Regions from separate parts of the Agarivorans sp. QJM3NY_25 genome, predicted to be linked through region 2. Evidence: predicted binding sites of a transcription regulator. Region 2 holds the regulator's gene; each other region holds the start of a gene.

Region 1 (6,431 bases), 730 kb from region 2:
CTTTTTCGATTAGCAGGATCTTGGCTTGCGGGTGGTGTTGCTGAAGCTGCCAAGCGGTAGAAAGTCCAATAATACCGCCGCCGATAATGATGTAATTGTACATTTTAGTTACTTTCCGTTTCGAGCATCATGCTGTCATTGTGCCCGAGCACTGCTGTTGATACAAAATTAGTGTGAGCAAGATTAAAGGATACAAGATGTTAATGATTATTGTTTAAGGCAATGCTAAGGTGAATTTATCGATGAGGAGTTTCGTTTAATGATCGACTTTACGATTTGGCATGGTTTGTTGCTGTTGGGAGTTGGCTTGGTAGCAGGGGTCATCAATACTTTAGCGGGGGGCGGCTCAAATTTAACGCTACCAGCCTTAATGGTCATGGGAATGCCCGCCGAAATCGCCAATGCCACTAACCGTGTTGGTATTTTTTTACAATGCCTCACGGGAGCATTAGGTTTCAAGAAACATGGTCAATTAGATATCGAAGATGTGGTTCCTATCTTGTGGCCAACCATGGTGGGGGGATTATTTGGGGCCGTTGCTGCTTCTTATGCTCCCAGCTGGATCATTAAATATTTGTTGCTGGGTGCGATGTTGACGATGGCTGGACTGATACTGATTAAACCCAGTGTCGTTGCTGCGGAACCGGGAACCCAAGCTAAAAAAGTAAGGCAGACGCCCGCCGCCAAATGGAGTCTGGCCTTGTCTGGTTTTTACGGGGGCTTTGTTCAAGCGGGAGTCGGTTTCATATTGGTCGCGGCCTTAGCTGGCAGTCTACGCTACGATTTAGTGAGAGCAAATGCACTTAAGTTAGTTTGCACTTTGGCATTTACTAGCATTGCCTTGGTGATCTTTATTGTTCGTGACCAAGTGTTGTGGTTACCAGGGAGCGTATTAGCGGTGGGTTATATCATTGGCGCGCATTATGCGGTTAAATTTGCCATTAAGGCTGCCCCCACAACTTTGAAGTGGTTTTTATTTGTGATGACCTTAGTGGGCTGTGTTGCGGCGCTTTGGTTTTAATTTGGAAGCATGCTCATGAATCGTTTGTTACTGGTTTGCTTTAGTCTGCTGTTGATGTCTGCTTGCACTGCTAAGCCTGAGGGTATAGAGCCTGTAGACAACTTTGATTTGTCTCGTTATCTGGGGACTTGGTACGAAATTGCGCGCCTCGATCATTCCTTTGAGCGAGGCTTAAGCCAAGTGACTGCGACTTACAGTTTAGCTAGGGATGGCCGAGTGAGAGTGCTCAACAAAGGCTTCTCTGAGCAAAAACAAACTTGGTCTGAGGCGAAGGGCATCGCCAAGTTTGTCGATTCACCAAAGGTTGCGCATTTAAAAGTCTCTTTCTTTGGTCCTTTCTACGGAGCCTATGTGGTTTTTGTATTAGATAAAAACTATCAATATGCGTTGGTTGCTGGACCCAATCGAGATTATTTATGGATTTTGGCGCGTAATCCCGAGATCTCCCCTCAGCTTCGAATTGATTTATTAAAGAAAGCCAAAAGCTATGGTTTTGATACCAGTCAATTGATTTTTGTCGAACAACGCCGGCGACGATAAATCATTGTTGAATCAAATTTGGTGCTATTCCTGAGCTGAGAGTTATGCGCTTTATGAGCAATATAACAGTGTTGCATATTTTGATTTAGTCACGAGGGAACCATGATGTGGACTAAAGGTTTGGTTATACAACGTATTGATTGGAATGAACAATTATTTAGCTTACGGATAAAAGCCGATATTGAACCATTCACTGCCGGCCAGTTCATTAAGTTATCGGAAATGCGAGATGGAAAACGTATCGCTCGAGCTTATTCTTTGGTGAATCCTCCTGACAGTGATTATTTAGAGGTTTTAGCCATTAAAGTTGAGCAAGGTTTATTGTCGCCCAATCTACATTCCCTGCAGCTTGGCGATTGTATCGAAGTATCCAGCAGAGCCTCAGGCTTTATGGTTTTAGATGAAGTCCCTGAGGGGAAGCATCTATGGCTGCTCGGCAGTGGGACGGGGATTGGTCCATATTTTTCAATGTTAGAAACTGCTGCGGTATGGCAGCGCTTTGAAAAAATTGTATTAGTTTATGCCGTCAGTTACGCTCAAGATATCGCCTATCAACCGTTGATTGATAAATATAAAGCTCAATATGCAGAGCAATTTATTTTTCAAGCAATGGTGACTCGCGAAGTTTATCCTGATGCACTCAAGAGTCGTATTCCTTTGGCGATCGCCAATGGGGTTCTGGAGCGCGCCGTTGGTTTAGAGTTTAAGGTAGACAATTCGCAAGTGATCATCTGTGGAAATCCTGAGATGATCGCGGATGCACAGCGAGAGCTAGAGCATAAAGCTTTGATTAAAAACCTGCGCAGGAAGCCCGGACAGATCACCGTAGAGCGCTATTGGTAGTGTAGATTGACTTTATTGTGATAGAATCGCTTGAAAATTACACTGCGTTTACAGCTGCATTCAGTTTTGCGGCATGTAAAGCAAAGGAATCATTTGTCAGCTTTTTTTACACTTAGCGTTTAAAATATCAGGTTTGGTTTGTAAGTTATTGTTTAAATAGATTAATTATAGTTGGCTTGAAATTTGCTTTGTATGAAGCAGTGAAAGATTAAATTTTAATAGCAGGATGCTAGTTGGGAGGCGTTGTGTTTAAACATATTTTGTTAGTAGCAAGTTGTGCTTTATCTTTGTCGGCTGTTGCTGCAGAGCAAGTGTGGGATTTCGATGATGGAACTCTGTCCGGAACAAATTATGGCAATACGCTAGATTTAGATGGTTTGAGTGTTCAAGGTTGGTCCGATACCGGGACTCGTCGCGAAGATGAAACCTTAGCGAATACTCGATTGAGTTATAGCGATTATTGGGGCCTGATGTCTAAAAATCAGGACGAACGCTCTGGGTCACCGAGCCATGCTATCGACAGCTTTGGTAATGACCATGACATGGTGCTATTAAGCTTTGATCAGTCAGTTAACCTGTCTGGTTTTACGCTTGGTTGGGCCTATGAAGACTACGGTTATAGTTCATCAAGTAGTGCCGATGTTAGCGTTCTCGCCTATTCCGGTAGTGATACGCCAGTTTTATATGGCCAAACTTGGGACGATTTGGCTGGCTTGGGTTGGACCACCGAAGCGGAAGTTGCGGATGCAGATGAATTTGCCTATCAGGCCATTGATTCCAGTGCTAGCTCTAAATACTGGTTGATTGGGGCATACAATCCGATATTTGGAAGCTTCGGTTGGTCTGATAACAACGATGCCTTTAAATTAGCGGGGGCTAAGGCGACTCCAGGTGAAGATCCTTTACAACCAGCAACCAGTGTTCCTGAACCTGGCACGGTGATGTTGTTAGCCATGGGTCTATTTGGACTTGCTTTACGTAAGAACAAGCGCCAAGCATAATTTAACAGAACTCCTTTTTAGTTTAAAAATACGAAATACGCTGTATTTCGTATTTTTTTGTCTTTTTTTTGCTGCTTGTTCATTAGATACTGCTTGTTGAATCAATTGATTGTTCACGCGAAGTAAAGGAAATGCATGTTAAGAATGAATAAAACGATTATTGCTCTCACGCTGCTGTTAATGGGAAACGTTACCTTTGCCGACGAACAAACCAATAACTATGAACTGGCAGTTAAGGCTTATCAATTAGGTGACGAGAATGAAGCCTTCATTCATTTGAAAAATGCCTTAAAAGCAAATCCACAACATCTCTCTTCTAAATTGTTATTAGCTAAAGTGTATTTTAATGCAAATAACTTAGCTGCAGCAGAGGAGCAGTTAGAAGAAGCTTTATCTCTAGGTGCGGATATTAATCTGGTTCTCCCCTTGCTCGGTAACGTGCTATTGCTGCAAGGGAAAATTGACGCTGTGTTGGCGCTAGAGCAACGTTCTGCTGAGTTTTCAAAAAATAGTCAATTTGAATGGAAGCTATTACGTGGACGCATCTATTTACGCAAATCACAAGTTGAGCTCGCGAAGTTAGAATTTGAACAAGCACTGCAGTTAGCGCCGAATCAATCGAGTGCAATCAATACGCTGGCAACCCTTTATTTAGCTCAAAAGGAATACCTTTTAGCGGATAAATTAGTCACTCACTCCTTAGCAATTAACAATAATAATGAACGAACCTGGAAGTTGAAGGGTGATCTGGTCGCGGCTCAAGGCATGCTCGAGCAAGCTTTGGTGAGTTATGAACATGCTATTTCCATTGATCCAGAGGATCCTAAGATATTGCGTAGTTTGGTGATGACCAATCTTAAGTTGAATCGTCTTGAGCAAGCTAAGCATTACCTACAGCGTATTCAAAAACAAACCCCCAATGATCCGACTGCCATTCTGATCAATGCGACCTTACTCGCGAAGCAAGACGAATTTGAGCTTGCAGAGCAAAGCCTGGCCGAGTTATCCCAGAAAATTTCTGCAGCGGAAGGGAGTGAGTTAACTGACCCCAGTATGCTGCTGTTTATTCAAGGCGCATCGGAGTTTATTCGCCAGAATGATGAAAAAGCGCAACAGTATTTGAGTCAGTATTTGAAGGCAAAACCGAGTGACTTAGGGGCGACTCGAATGTTGGCCAAGGTTTACCTTCGCTCAGATCAGGCTTATAAATTGCAATTATTGCTACAAGATAATTTCGAATACATTCTTCCCGATCTGGGTTTATCAGCACAGTTGGTCTATTTGTATATTGAATCCGGACGAATTCGGGCGGCGCAACAAGCTTTTGAACAGATGCGGGCGTACCATAGTAAATCTAATTATATTGGTATTTTAGAAGCTGAGTTATTACGCGCGAGTGGGGAGCCTCAACAAGCATTTTTGCAGCTCACGTCTTTGCCTTATAGTGATGATCAATCGCCTTTAAAATGGTTGCAACTCAAAGGAGAGTTGGCTTTAGAAATTGATGATATAGATGCGGCGAAACTAAGCATCGATAGCCTGATTAAACGTAAGGTGAATACGACTCAGGCCCAAAATTTGATTGCCGCCTATTATATTAAGATGAATCAAGCTGATTTAGCTCTTCAATATCTAAATAAAGTATTAGCGAAAAGTCCAGAAAATATCAGTGCAATGTTTAATAAGGCGCTGATTTTTCAAACGAATAATGATCTTGACCAAGCCTTGACCATCTTTCAACAAATTCTAAAAATTGAACCTCAGCATTCACCGAGTCACTTAGTTGTCGCCCGTATTTACTTCCAACAACAAGCCTATGCTGATGCGACAGCTCAGCTAGATAAAGTATTGATATATGAGCCGGATAATCGTGTAGCGAAAGAGTTGAAATTAGATATTTATATGCAAACTCAACAATGGCCCTTAGCCTTAACTTTAGTGGAAAAGTTGAATAGAGAATATATTCTAAATGAGGCTTACCTGACTCGTTATGCCGAGATCTTGATACAATTAGAGCGCTATCAAGATACAGCCTACCCTTTAGGTTTGTTAGATAGTTTATGGAAGGAACAAGCCCCTAAACTGAAGTTGCTTGCAAGCTTGCAAGTAAGAGCGAAGGATCTTGATGGGGCGAAAGCGAGCTTGGCAAAAGCCCGCGCTTTAGCCCCAGAAGATATGTCAACCTTGCTCATGCAAGGGCAAATCGACTTGGCTCAAGCAAACATCGCCAGTGCTGAAGTTGTGGTGAGCCAATTGACAGAACAATTTGGTGAAAGCAGCGAATTATATGCTTTGCAAGGTGGCATATTTCTCGCTAAAGATGATCCCTTGGCTGCCCAGAAAGCTTATAGCCAAGCCTTGACTCTAAATAAATTTAATCGAGGTGCTGCAATTCATCTATATCAACTGGCGCAACAAAATATAGCAGTTGATGAGTTCACTGAACAGTTGGAAGGTTTACTTGATAACAGTTCGCAAATGGCTTGGCATCGCCGCTTGTTAGCCGATACTTATATGCGGCAAAAAAATTATGCCAAGGCCCAATCACACTATGAAGCCTTGCGTAAATTCCCAAGCCTAAAAGATGAGCCTAGTTTAATTAATAACTTGGCTAATATTTATGCGAAGAGTGATTTAGATAAGGCTTTTGCTTTGATCGAAATTAGCCTTCAACAAGGTAGTAAAAGTTCAGCGACGCTGGATACAATTGGTTGGATAGAAGCCCAGCGAAGTCACTTCGACCAAGCCTTGTTGTATTTGCGGGAAGCTTATACCACCGATTCCTCGGATCCAACGATTCGTTATCACCTTGCCTATGTTTTAGCCAAGCTAGGTCGTGTCACAGAGGCCAAAATTGAATTGAAATCGGCTTTGGCTATTGCGCAAAATTTTGCGGAATATGAAGACGCAAAACAATTGCTCAGCGATTTAGAAAAGAATAAAGCCTAATAAACAAAAGTCATCTGGGAGCGTCTTATACTCATAATCCGAGAGATGATACCCTCTCGGATTTTTTATTGCTGCTC
Region 2 (6,431 bases):
TCACGACATTATGCTCAGCGGGGAACAAATTCCTTTAGTTGTAGTCGAACAAACTATTCGAGAAGCACTATTTGAAATTACCGCCAAAGGTTTAGGTATGGTTGGCGTCGTCAATCAGCAGCAACATTTAGTCGGAATTTTTACCGATGGAGATTTACGCAGGATCCTAGATCAGCGTATCGATATTCATGAAACGCCAATTGGTCAAGTGATGACACACAACCCTAAAGTAATAGAAGATGATTGGTTAGCCTTTGATGCGCTTAAACTGATGAAGAAAGACTCAATTAACGGTCTATTTGTGCTCCATCAACAAACCGTAATTGGCGCTTTTAATATGCACACCTTACTGCAAGCAGGAGTCTATTAGTGAGTGTTGAAACGCCCTACGGTGCGGTCACCCAGCAAAACTACAGTTTAGCCAGAAATATAAAATTGCTCATTTGTGATGTCGATGGCGTATTCTCCGATGGTCGGATCTACCTCGGTAATGATGGCGAAGAATTAAAGGCCTTTCACACCCATGATGGCTTTGGTATTAAAGCATTACTCAATGCAGGTATTGAGGTTGCGATTATTACCGGCCGCCAATCAAATTTAGTCAGCACCCGCATGCAAGCTTTAGGTGTGCAGCATATATTTCAGGGCCAGCAAGATAAAATGCAAGCCTATCGACAATTACAACAAAAGCTAAGCTTAAGCCCCGAATACTGTGCCTATATCGGCGATGACGTGGTCGATGTTCCAGTCATGAATGCCTGTGCCTTAGGGGTTGCTGTATATGACGCCCATCCATTATGTAAACAAGCTGCCAAATTAGTGACTAAAACCGCTGGGGGTTATGGTGCAGTGCGGGAATTATGCGATTTAATTCTTCAGGCACAAGGACAGCTACAAAATGCTCAGGGCATGAGTATATGAATAAACCCACTTGGTTTTTTGCGGTTTTATTTATGGTGGCTTTGGTGCTTTGGCAGCTCAGCCCGTCAGATACCCAACAACTGACCGAAACTCGCGAAATCAATAAACCCAATTTTATTGCCGAACAGCTATACAGTGTTAGTTTTGGCGAACAGGGAAGGCCCCGCTATCGTATTTATGCCGAACAGATGGCGTATTTTGAGCAACTCAAGCACACCACTTTCAGCCAACCAAAAATCTTGGTATATCCCGATCCCAAACAACCTGTATGGCAAATCGTGGCCGATCAAGCTACAGTACAGCAGCAACACACGGTCATGTTAAATGACAATGTAGTAATTAAAAACTTGAGTCGCAGCAAATACGTTCGTGACTTAATTACAGACAGCTTGGAAATCGACCTGCAAAACGAAACCATGCATAGTGATAAACTCGTTACCGTTTATGGCCCATCCTACGAATTATATGGACGCGGAATGAACGGTGATTTAGCCAATGAAATAGTGACTTTATTAAATGATATCGAAGCGGTTTACCACAATCCACAAGAATAAATTAGCCTTTTTAGCAAGCCTGTTACTCATCAGTTGGGGGGCTCAAGCGCTTGAAGACGACTTCAATAAACAAATTGTCGTCGATGCCGACCGTCAACAGGTTAATATCAAAGAAAATCGCGTCACTTTTTATAATAATGTCGTCGTGACTCAAGGCTCGATAAAAATGCGCGCCGAAGAACTGAGCGTTATCGGAAGTGAGCAAAAAGGCAGCGAAGTGATGATAGCAAAAGGCAAACCAGCCACCTTCTATCAGCTCTTAGATAATGGTAAGCCCATTGAAGCAGAGGCGAACGAAGTGCGTTACGATTTGAAGACTCAAACGCTTACGCTTACTAACAATGCACTGCTGAAGCAAGAAGAAAGCTTAGTCAAAGGTCAAATGATTAAATACAGCATTAACAAACAAGAAATGGTTGCTCAGGGCGACCAAAACAGTCGGGTGACCACCATTTTCTTACCCCAACAACTCAACAAAGTTGCCCCCAAGGCCACGCCTCAACCATGAGTACCTTAATTGCAGAAAACCTTGCCAAAAGTTACAAGGGGCGCAAGGTCGTTAAAAACGTGAGTCTCAATGTTGAAACTGGAAAAATTGTCGGTTTATTAGGGCCCAATGGCGCTGGAAAAACCACCACTTTTTATATGGTGGTTGGTTTAGTCCCAAGGGACCAAGGGCGGATCCTAATTGACAACGAAGATCTGTCAAGTACCGCCATGCATACCCGGGCTCGCAAAGGCATAGGTTACCTACCGCAAGAAGCATCTATCTTTCGTCGCCTCTCGGTAGAAAAGAATATTTTAGCGGTCTTAGAAACACGTAAAGACCTCGATAAACAACAACAAATGGGCGCGCTCGATGACTTACTTGAAGAGTTTCATATTGGTCATATTCGCAAGAATTTAGGCATGAGTCTGTCGGGCGGTGAACGTCGCCGAGTAGAAATTGCCCGCGCTCTAGCTGCCGCACCTAAGTTTATTTTGCTTGACGAACCCTTCGCAGGCGTGGATCCTATTTCTGTTATCGATATAAAAAAAATCATTGAACATCTTCGTGATCGCGGTCTGGGTGTATTGATCACCGACCACAATGTAAGAGAAACACTAGATGTTTGTGAGCACGCCTATATCGTTAGCCAAGGCGAACTGATAGCCTCAGGAAAACCTGAGGAGATACTTAAAAATGAGCATGTGAAACGAGTTTATCTCGGTGAACAATTCAAGCTATAGTTAAAGTATGTCCTCAAACGCGATAATAAAAAGAAGGAACAGCGGTAATTAATGAAAGCATCTTTGCAGTTGCGTCTTGGTCAGCAATTAACCATGACCCCCCAGTTACAACAGGCCATACGCTTACTCCAGCTTTCGACGCTGGATCTGCAGCAGGAAATCCAAGAAGCTTTGGAGAGTAATCCTCTGCTAGAAGCAGATGAAGCGCAAGCAAATGACGCAGACTCGGCTGAATTTAAATCAGCCAGCGAGCAAAATAGTGATGCAAACAATAGCCAAACGGAGATCGATAGCAGCCAGATGGAAACTGGCGATGCGATTAGTCAAGATACCGTCGCAGACGATCTTCCGGTTGACTCAACTTGGGATGACATTTACAGCGCGAGCTCGGCTCCTGCCAGCTCTTCATCCGGTAGCAGCAGTGATGACAACGACATGTTGTTTCAAGGTGAAACCGTTGACTCCTTACAAGATCACTTGCTCTGGCAAATGCGCCTCACGCCTTTTAGTGAAATAGACCAAGCTATCGCCCTCGCCATCATCGACGCAGTCGACCAATCAGGTTACCTGACCCAAGATTGTGAGCAATTACTTGAGGGACTACGTTCGATTGAAAATAATGATTTAGATGTCGAGTTAGATGAAATTGAAGCAGTACTTAAACGTATTCAGCACTTCGATCCAGTTGGTATTGCTGCCCGCTCTCTACAGGAATGCTTACTCATCCAATTAAGTCGTTTCAGCGAACAAACACCTTGGCTGAATGAAGCGAAAGACATCGTATCGAATCATATTGACGTATTAGCAAATCGAGATTTTCGTTTATTGGCCCGTAAAACCAAGTTAAAAGAGGAGCAGCTACGCGAAGTGATGCGGCTGATTCACACCTTAGAGCCAAGACCTGGTAATGCCGTCGAACCAAATCAAGCCCAATACGTAATTCCCGATGTCTCGGTGATTAAACGTCAAGGTCGCTGGGTGGTTGAACTCAATCCTGACGCGATGCCAAAACTACGCATCAATTCACATTATGCATCGATGACTAAAACCTCGACCAACGCCAACGATACCCAGTTTATTCGCAGCCATCTGCAAGAAGCAAAATGGTTCATCAAGAGTATTGAAAGCCGTAACGAAACCCTACTGAAAGTCTCTAATTGCATCGTGCATCACCAACAAGCTTTCTTTGAATATGGTGAAGAAGCCATGAAACCGATGGTATTGAATGATGTTGCCGAAGCGGTTGAAATGCATGAATCCACGATCTCTAGGGTCACGACTCAAAAATTCATGCATACCCCTCGCGGGATCTTCGAACTCAAATACTTTTTCTCTAGCCATGTGGCTACCGATGGTGGAGGAGAATGCTCCTCAACAGCCATTCGTGCATTAATTAAGAAACTGGTTGCTGCCGAGAATACCAGTAAACCACTCAGCGATAGTAAAATCGCTGATATTTTGGCAGATCAAGGCATCAAGGTGGCTAGGCGTACGATAGCTAAATATCGTGAGTCATTGGCTATTCCACCTTCTAACCAACGTAAGAGCCTTATTTAAAGGCCACTATAAAGGGGACGACATCTATGCAAATTAACCTTACTGGACACCACGTAGAAATCACTGAGTCTTTGAGAGAATATGTCCACACTAAGTTTACTAAGCTACAACGACGATTCGACCAAATTAATAATGTCCATGTTATTCTCAATGTCGAAAAACTGAATCAGATTGCCGAAGCCACTATACACCTAAATGGTGGTGAATTATTCGCCACTTCAGAACACGCTGATATGTACGCGGCCATCGATAGCCTCATCGATAAGCTCGATCGCCAAGTCATTAAGCATAAAGAAAAACTCACCAAACATTAGTCATAGTAATGCAAATAGATAAAGTACTAAGCTTGGACTGCACCCAAAGTGCAGTCCAATGTTCGTCAAAAAAACGAGCATTGGAATTGATCAGTGAACTAGTTGCGAAGCAACTCGACACCACATCTAAAAGTATATTTGAAAGTTTATTAAATCGTGAACGCATGGGCAGTACTGGCATTGGCCAAGGCATCGCGATCCCTCACGGTAGAATAGGCAATCAATACCATGCGACCGCAGTATTATTACGCTGTACTCCGGCGATTTCCTTTGACGCCATTGACAATCAAGCCGTTGATTTAATATTTGCCTTACTGGTTCCCGAAGACCAATGTCAACAACATCTAAATACTCTCGCTCAAGTTGCTGAAAAACTTAACGATAAGCAAATATGCAAACAACTTCGTACAGCACAAAGTGATGACGAATTATACACGATCATGATAGCCTAAGACTCTAATCGTTATTAGGGGTTATCATGGAACTGATTATCGTTAGCGGGCGCTCCGGTTCAGGTAAAACGGTCGCACTACGAGTATTAGAAGATTTAGGTTATTACTGTGTCGACAATTTACCAGTCGTATTATGGCGTCCTTTAATTGAACACCTAAAAAGACAGTACACCAAAGTCGCCATTAGCATTGATGTGCGAAATTTACCTGATGAACCCTCACCCATCGGTCAACTAATTCGCGATGAAGGCTCTGAGCTTAACCTATTAAGTATTTTTCTCGACGCGAAAGATGATGCGCTGATCCGCCGCTACAGTGAAACTCGGCGGGTTCATCCACTGAGTCAAAACGACATGTCTCTAGCCAAGGCCATAGAATCTGAAACCGCCCTGCTCGCCCCCATTTCTCGCAATGCTGACCTAAGAATAGATACCTCGCGTTTATCCGTACATGAATTGAGTCAGCTCATTCGATCGCGAGTGACCGGAGAACAACAGCAGCAATTAATTATGGTGTTTGAGTCCTTTGGCTTTAAAAATGGCGTACCCAATGATGCCGATTACCTATTTGATGCTCGCTTTTTACCGAACCCGCACTGGCAAGAAGAACTACGACCTTTATGCGGTCTCGATCAAGCGGTTAAAGATTATTTAGCCAAGCAGCCTCTTGTAGAGCAGTACATCCAGCAAATCGCTGATTTATTAGGATCTTGGCTGCCGCATTTAGAAGCCAATAATCGCGCCTATCTGACCATCGCAATTGGTTGTACTGGCGGACAACATCGTAGTGTTTATGTCGCCGAACAACTGGCTGAACACTTTAGTCAAAAACGTAAGGTGCAGCGGCGCCATCGAACTTTGGAACATAAACTTGAAACTCACTAGACAAGTCGTCGTAAAAAACAAACTGGGCTTACACGCTCGCCCAGCCACCAAACTGGTCGAATTGGTACAAGAATTTGAAGCTGAAGTAAGTATTATTGACGGGAAAAAAACCGCTTCGGCTGCCAGCGTGATGGGATTGCTGGTGTTGGCAAGCGCTCAAGGCAATACCCTCACGATAATCTCTGAAGGTAACGATGCAGAGGCTGCTCTCGATGCCATACAACAACTCGTTGAAGCAAACTTCGACGAGGAATAACGCGAATTTATTGATGCAACTGCTACACTAAGTCCTGTTGCATTTTTAGTGAATATTTATATCGTAGCGGACAAGGCAGAGCCTATCGCGTAGAAACAGCACTGATGCAGGTACTCAAGCCGTAAACTGTGACACATGTTACCCAAAGGGTTCCGCTGAAAACCTTTGTACCATCCGCGACAGGTTCACCCGCTCTAAAAGCGTGGTTTAATCTTTACACGACTATAAGGACCGCTTATGCCTGAAGAGATGGAGTTAAATCC
Region 3 (6,431 bases), 1.9 Mb from region 2:
AGCCATGATAAGGACCGGAATAATCCCAGCTGTGCATTTGACGGAATGGGATCCCCATTTTTTGAAAGATGTATTTTTCTTTCACACCGGCACCAATCAGATCGGGTTTCAGTTTGTCGGCAAATGCTTCTAACTCGTAACCTGTTACGTCATCGTAAATCAAGGTGGCATCTTTCACTTCAGGGACGGTTTTGCTGTAATCATCGTTATGACCAAATTCATAACCCGCACCAACAATTTCCATACCTAAATCTTCATAGGCACCAATCACGTGACGCGGACGTAAACCACCCACATACAACATAACTTTTTTGCCTTCTAAGCGAGGACGGTACTTGTCGACAACGGCTTGCCATTGCGCTTTGTAACCAGCAATTACCTCTTCAGCCTTGGCCTGAATTTTCTCATCGAACTTGGCCGCAATAGCGCGTAAGGATTCTTCACACTTAGTGGGACCAAATAAGTTGTATTCCATCCATGGCACACCGTATTTTTCTTCCATGTGGCGACAGATGTAGTTCATCGAACGATAACAGTGAACTAGGTTAAGCTTCACCGAAGGGGTATTTTCAAGCTCTGGTAAGGTACCGTCACCCGACCACTGCGCCACGACCCGTAAACCAATTTCTTCCAATAAGATCCGTGAAGACCAGGCATCACCACCAATGTTGTAATCACCAATGATGGCCACATCGTAATCGGTGGTCGCTACTTCTTTACCTTCCGACTTATCCAAGACGTAATCTCGTAAAGTATCGTTAGCGATGTGGTGACCCAGCGACTGACTCACCCCACGGAAACCTTCACAACGCACTGGCACGATGGTTTTACCGATTTCTGCACCTTTGGTTTTAGCAACCGCTTCAATATCATCACCGATCAGCCCTACAGGACATTCTGATTGAATAGAAATCCCGCTCGCTAATGGGAACAACATTTCCACTTCGTCGATCATGGTGGCAAGTTTTTTATCACCCCCAAACACAATGTCGCGCTCTTGGAAATCAGAGGTAAAGTTCATGGTGCCGAAGCTGTTTACCCCGGTATAACCGGTATAATAGTTACGACGGCCAGCGCGTGAGTATTGGCCACAACCCACAGGACCATGAGAGATATGCACCATATCTTTAATTGGTCCCCACACAACCCCTTTCGAACCCGCGTAAGCACAGCCCCGCGCGGTCATCACCCCTGGCAACGACTTACGGTTAGCGGTAATACAACTACCCGTTCCACTGTCGTTGGCATCGAGGTGCTTTTTACGATCCGCTTTGGCTTTTTCTGGATAAACTTCTAGCACTTCATCAATCAGCGCTTGAGTTTCTGCTTTATTGTTAGACATTGCTGCCTCCTATAGCATCAATAAGATCACTTGGTTGGTGAATGATTAGGCGGTCACTTCTTCAGCAACTTGACCAATGATCGACTCGTCTTCTGCGTCCATGATGCCGAATTCCATAAGCAACTCTTCTAACTCATCCATAGTCACAGGAGTCGGAACGACAAATAACTTGTTGTTGATGATTTTATTGGCGAGGGCGCGATATTCATCGGCTTGATTACATTTAGGGTTGTACTCAATCACGGTCATACGACGAATTTCAGCTTGTTGTACAACGTTGTCACGCGGTACAAAGTGGATCATTTGAGTACCAATTTTGGCCGCAAGCGCTTCAATCAGTTCATCTTCACGGTCACATTTACGTGAGTTACAAATCAGACCCGCTAAACGAACACTACCGGTGGCAGCATATTTACAAATCCCTTTAGAGATGTTGTTTGCGGCATACATCGCCATCATCTCACCCGATACCACGATGTAGATTTCTTGCGCTTTGTTTTCGCGAATAGGCATAGCGAAACCACCACAAACCACGTCACCCAATACGTCGTAGAATACGAAATCGAGATCTTCTTCATAGGCGCCTTCTTCTTCTAAGAAGTTAATCGCAGTAATCACACCACGACCCGCACAACCTACACCTGGCTCAGGACCGCCAGACTCAACACAACGAACACCGCCGTAACCGACTTTAAGTACATCTTCTAATTCGATATCTTCTACAGAACCCGCATCAGCAGCCATTTCCATAATGGTGTTTTGCGCTTTTGCATGTAAAATAAGGCGGGTTGAATCCGCTTTAGGATCACAGCCGATAATCATTACTTTCTTGCCAGCTTCTGCTAAAGCACCTACTAAGTTTTGGGTAGTAGTTGATTTACCAATACCACCTTTTCCGTAAATTGCACATTGACGAATAGCCATAATATTTTCTTCCTTTAGCTTGATAAACGGTTCCCGCAGTAACTATTGCGAATACCGAGCCAACTGGAATAAAAACCATAAGTCGTTGAATAAAAACAAGAATAAATCATCACTAAGAAGTTTTTGTCGCAAGTGCGTGCCACAAAGCCCTCATCAATGTCGCTTACACAACAATCATTGTAAGAATGATTGTGCTTGCGGAGCGACCCCCAACAAATGAATAAATGACTTAGATACAATTAAATCACTCAATATTGAGAAAATGTTCAGGACAAGTAATATAAAATGCAGCTCGATCATGCCACTGGGCTAAATGTCATTATCGAACCTAACCAGCAGCTTCAGCTGCTTAAGTGAACACCACAACAGATTGTGCAATGCTTGCAGCAGTAAACTTAGAGCTGTGGCTCTCGGTTTATCGTGGTTATGGCTTAACTCAATGATATGCGCAAACACATCCCACTCACGATAGGCGACAGCATTAACCGCAATATAAACCGCTAGCGCCTAATATAAGGGGCGGTATCCTCAACCAATAACGGATAGTCGCTCATACTCGATTTTACCCACGTTCTGACAAATCACGACTAAATCCTATAAATGGCTTGCTGCATCATTGCTCACAATAGCGCAAACATGTGTTTGGGGAGTTGGGATGACAGTCTAGTTATTTGTTACCATGATCAACCTTTTCACATCACTAGCCAGTAAGCAATTCCATCTTTACCAATGAAGATAATACGGCTAAGTTTGATATTAGATTGATTGTATGTGTATCAATTTTTTAAAAGTAATGTGTCTGTAGAGCACTTACTTAAATAAGCGTTAGAGGGGAATACACACTCTTAATTTGGCCTATAACATGGTGGCTGGTCAAGCATTGCTTGTCCTAGAATATGCGTCTCTCCCAACTTTTTGTTTAAGCATATTGAGTTATAGTTTTCATCGCGTTGCAATGTTGAATCGCCCCTCGATTCCTCAAAAACGTCTTCACACTCTGGGACTTGCAACCAAGAGTGTTCTTTGTGGTGCTGCGCTCACCAAGCTAGATCGTTTTCTCAATACAAGCTCTACGCTGGAAAAATAAGAAGACGTTTTAAAACAGGAATCGCTGTCTAGCTATCTTGTTAGGGAGTCACTGACTCCCGTATTGTTACTTGTAAATAATCAACTATAAGTGAGTCATAAACGTGCCTTTCGGACGAACAGGTAGGTATTTTTTATAGAAATTTTGGTAATACTCAACTGGGTCTAAATCTTTAAAAACTTCCGGATACATTATCTTGGCGTAATATTGGATCATAGCACCATCCAAAATCGTCCGAACCGCACCGTGATATGCACCATAGATTCGATTGTTTTTCACAGCTGCTAACGTTGTCCAGTCATCGCGATTTTTATAGCCGAGAAGACGTTGCTTCGCTAACTCTTCATCAACTCCTTGTCCCATAACCATCGCTGTTTTATTTGCTCGACCAGATTCATAACCAGTGATAACGACAATGTCTGGGTTAGCGGCAATAATTTGTTCAGGATTGAGTTTTCCCCACCATTCGACATAAGGAGCTGCGATATTATCTGCGCCAGCCATTGTGGAAATAGCACCCCACATGTTTTTACCAAACGTATAACCAATTTCTTCCACGCCGGCACCTCCGTATTCAGTATAAACCTTTGGTTTAGGTAGGTTGGCTTCTTTTAACCTAGCGTTGATCATCTCTACACTTTGCTGGTACTCACTCGAAATTTTGGCTGCGCGCTCTTCCTGGCCAGTAATAACACCTATTAGCTCAGTACTCTTAACATGACGTTCTACGGTTTGGGCATTGTAATCAACAACGATAATCGGGATCCCTACAGACTCGAAGCGTGATACTTCACTCCCCAGCGCTTTATATTGCCACTCGGCTAGCATCAATAGATCAGGGTTTAGTGCTATAACTTTTTCAACAGAGAAAGAGTTGGTATCCACTCGACCCATGTCAGGAATATTTTTTAAAGAAGGACGGTGTTTTAAATATAACTCCCAGTTTTCAGTGCGAGTTTCCCACATGTATTTTGCCATCCCAACAACATGATCAAATGCCGCTTCAGTACCTATTGCCATATAGTCTTCTGGATAAAAGCCAACAACTACACGTTGCGCTGGGGCATCAAAAGTGACTTCACGATCAATAACATCCGTGACAGTGGTGAGTTTTGCAAACGAAACCTGACTAAAAATAACTGCGATTAAGCCAAGTAATATTTTGTACATTTTATATGAGTCCTTATCTATTTTGCTAACCGATTAATACTGAACTGCCTTGAAGACTGCGTCACACTATCCATTTGCTAACGATAATGCAAATAAACATCATTTGCATTTAATTCGGCGTAGACAATACATTGGCAAGAAATTCACACTAAGCAACTGAATATTAATACAAAAATTAGGAGTTCGGTAATCCTCCCATTATTAACCGCATTTATTCGTAGAATTCATGCTGCCGTTTTTAGTGGTGGGAACCCTCCATTTGCAAGGTGTGGTCGTTGATGATTGTAGAACCATAACCATTGGGTCGCCCGATCTTGAACCTCTTCAAGTGTGTCAAACAAATACTTACTCACTAAGCCAAACCTCATAGTACGGTTGAACCTTTCTATATAGGCGTTTTGTTGTGGGTTCCCTGGCTGAATATAATCGATTCGAATGTCGTGGTTGTTGGCCCATTTAATAAACGCATGGCTAATGAACTCAGGACCATTGTCGCAGCGGATCGCAACAGGTTTGGTTCGTTGTTCGATGAGCTGCTCTAAGATCCGAGTGACTCGTACTGTGGGCATTGAAAAATCAGGTTCTGACGCCAGACCTTCACGTTTGTAATCATCTATCACATTGAATAAACGGTACTTCCGGCCATCAGATAGCTGATCATGCATAAAGTCCACGGACCAAACTTGGTTTGTTTTAATCGGCTCTTTAAGAGGCTCTGGCGTATGGCGATTCAGGCGTCGTTTTGGCCTAATACGTAAGTTTAGAGCCAATTCGCAGTAGATCCGATAAACCCGCTTATGGTTCCATGTATACCCTTTAACGTTCCGCAAATGGTGAAAACACAGGCCAAAGCCCCAGTCAGAGCAGTCTTCACTGTTGCACAGCGTTACTAACTCCTGAGCTATCAACTCATTCTCAGGTTGAAGCTTCGATTTATAGCGATAGCAGGTCTCGCTGATCCCAAACCAATAGCATGCACTTTTAATGCTGATGTGATAGTTCGCCACCGAACGCTGAGCCATCAATCGACGCTCACAGGGCTTCACCACTTTTTTGCCATCGCTTCTGAGATCACCTCTGCTTTAAGGCGTTCTTCCGCATACATCTTTTTAAGCCGTCGATTTTCATCTTCGAGTTCTTTCATCCGCGCCATAAGGGATGCGTCCATACCACCGTATTTCGAACGCCACTTGTAAAAGGTTGCGTTGCTCATTCCATGCTCACGACAGAGCTCAGGAACAGGTGAACCAGCCTCAGCCTGCTTGAGAATAGATAAGATCTGACTGTCCGTGTAACGTGACTTTTTCATGTTGAATCTCCTGTATTTACTATACGAGAAAATTCTACTTTTGCATGGGATTAATTTTCGGGGGAATTACCGTTCCATTTCTGGATATTCTATACTTGATACAACAAGGGGGCTGAAAACGATCTTTAACTTTAGTTGACTTTCCATTTCTGGTGAAGATTCAGTTCAAATCGTGGTTACTCGCTTACGTATACCGATGGCGATATTAACTGCAGTTATAAGTGGCATGTTAGGAGCTAAGAACTAAAAGTTGGGAGTTGGGAGTTGGGAGTTGGGAGTTGGAATAGCAGAAATGCGGACATGACTTCACAACAATATGGCGAGCCCTTATATATTCTAGCTAGGCATGGCAAGAAATAACAAGATTGTCATTCTAAAGCAGCTCGTTGGGATGACTGTCTGGTTAATTGCATCAAACTGAGTCACCTACTGTGAATTTAGCCGTTAATCGGCATGACAATAACCTGAGGACTAAATGATTTCAGTGGTGTTCACTTCACTAACGTTGTTACTGTCCCTGTAGTTTTTAACATGGATGTCTATGCTCTTCTTTTTGCTCAAATTGAGCACGGCGTAAAGGATAGAGAGTAAAAGCGCAG

What was found. Region 2 encodes sigma-54, which starts transcription at its own class of promoters, with help from an activator protein. Its sites were predicted from a motif close to GTTGGCACGNNNNTNGNNT; they were not measured.
Region 1: a site for sigma-54 is predicted at 2,575-2,593, ahead of xdp1 (exosortase-dependent surface protein XDP1). Genes of this name have one in related genera too.
Region 3: a site for sigma-54 is predicted at 2,312-2,330, ahead of nifH (nitrogenase iron protein). Genes of this name have one in related genera too.

Annotation. Positions count from the first base shown of each region.
Region 1 is NZ_CP194041.2:3,423,645-3,430,075, reverse strand. It holds gene lhgO (L-2-hydroxyglutarate oxidase) at 1-103, opposite strand, end outside; gene ACRRSW_RS15725 (sulfite exporter TauE/SafE family protein) at 260-1,021, shown strand; gene ACRRSW_RS15720 (lipocalin family protein) at 1,037-1,561, shown strand; gene ACRRSW_RS15715 (ferredoxin--NADP reductase) at 1,667-2,404, shown strand; gene xdp1 (exosortase-dependent surface protein XDP1) at 2,650-3,405, shown strand; gene prsT (XrtA/PEP-CTERM system TPR-repeat protein PrsT) at 3,541-6,354, shown strand.
Region 2 is NZ_CP194041.2:4,152,094-4,158,524, forward strand. It holds gene ACRRSW_RS18910 (KpsF/GutQ family sugar-phosphate isomerase) at 1-370, shown strand, start outside; gene kdsC (3-deoxy-manno-octulosonate-8-phosphatase KdsC) at 370-921, shown strand; gene lptC (LPS export ABC transporter periplasmic protein LptC) at 918-1,475, shown strand; gene lptA (lipopolysaccharide transport periplasmic protein LptA) at 1,438-1,983, shown strand; gene lptB (LPS export ABC transporter ATP-binding protein) at 1,980-2,705, shown strand; gene ACRRSW_RS18935 (RNA polymerase factor sigma-54) at 2,757-4,262, shown strand; gene hpf (ribosome hibernation promoting factor) at 4,289-4,576, shown strand; gene ptsN (PTS IIA-like nitrogen regulatory protein PtsN) at 4,585-5,028, shown strand; gene rapZ (RNase adapter RapZ) at 5,055-5,912, shown strand; gene ACRRSW_RS18955 (HPr family phosphocarrier protein) at 5,899-6,168, shown strand; gene mgtE (magnesium transporter) at 6,406-6,431, shown strand, end outside.
Region 3 is NZ_CP194041.2:2,243,320-2,249,750, reverse strand. It holds gene nifD (nitrogenase molybdenum-iron protein alpha chain) at 1-1,342, opposite strand, end outside; gene nifH (nitrogenase iron protein) at 1,388-2,266, opposite strand; gene ACRRSW_RS10370 (ABC transporter substrate-binding protein) at 3,438-4,523, opposite strand; one part of gene ACRRSW_RS10365 (IS3 family transposase) at 4,748-5,583, opposite strand; one part of gene ACRRSW_RS10365 (IS3 family transposase) at 5,583-5,832, opposite strand.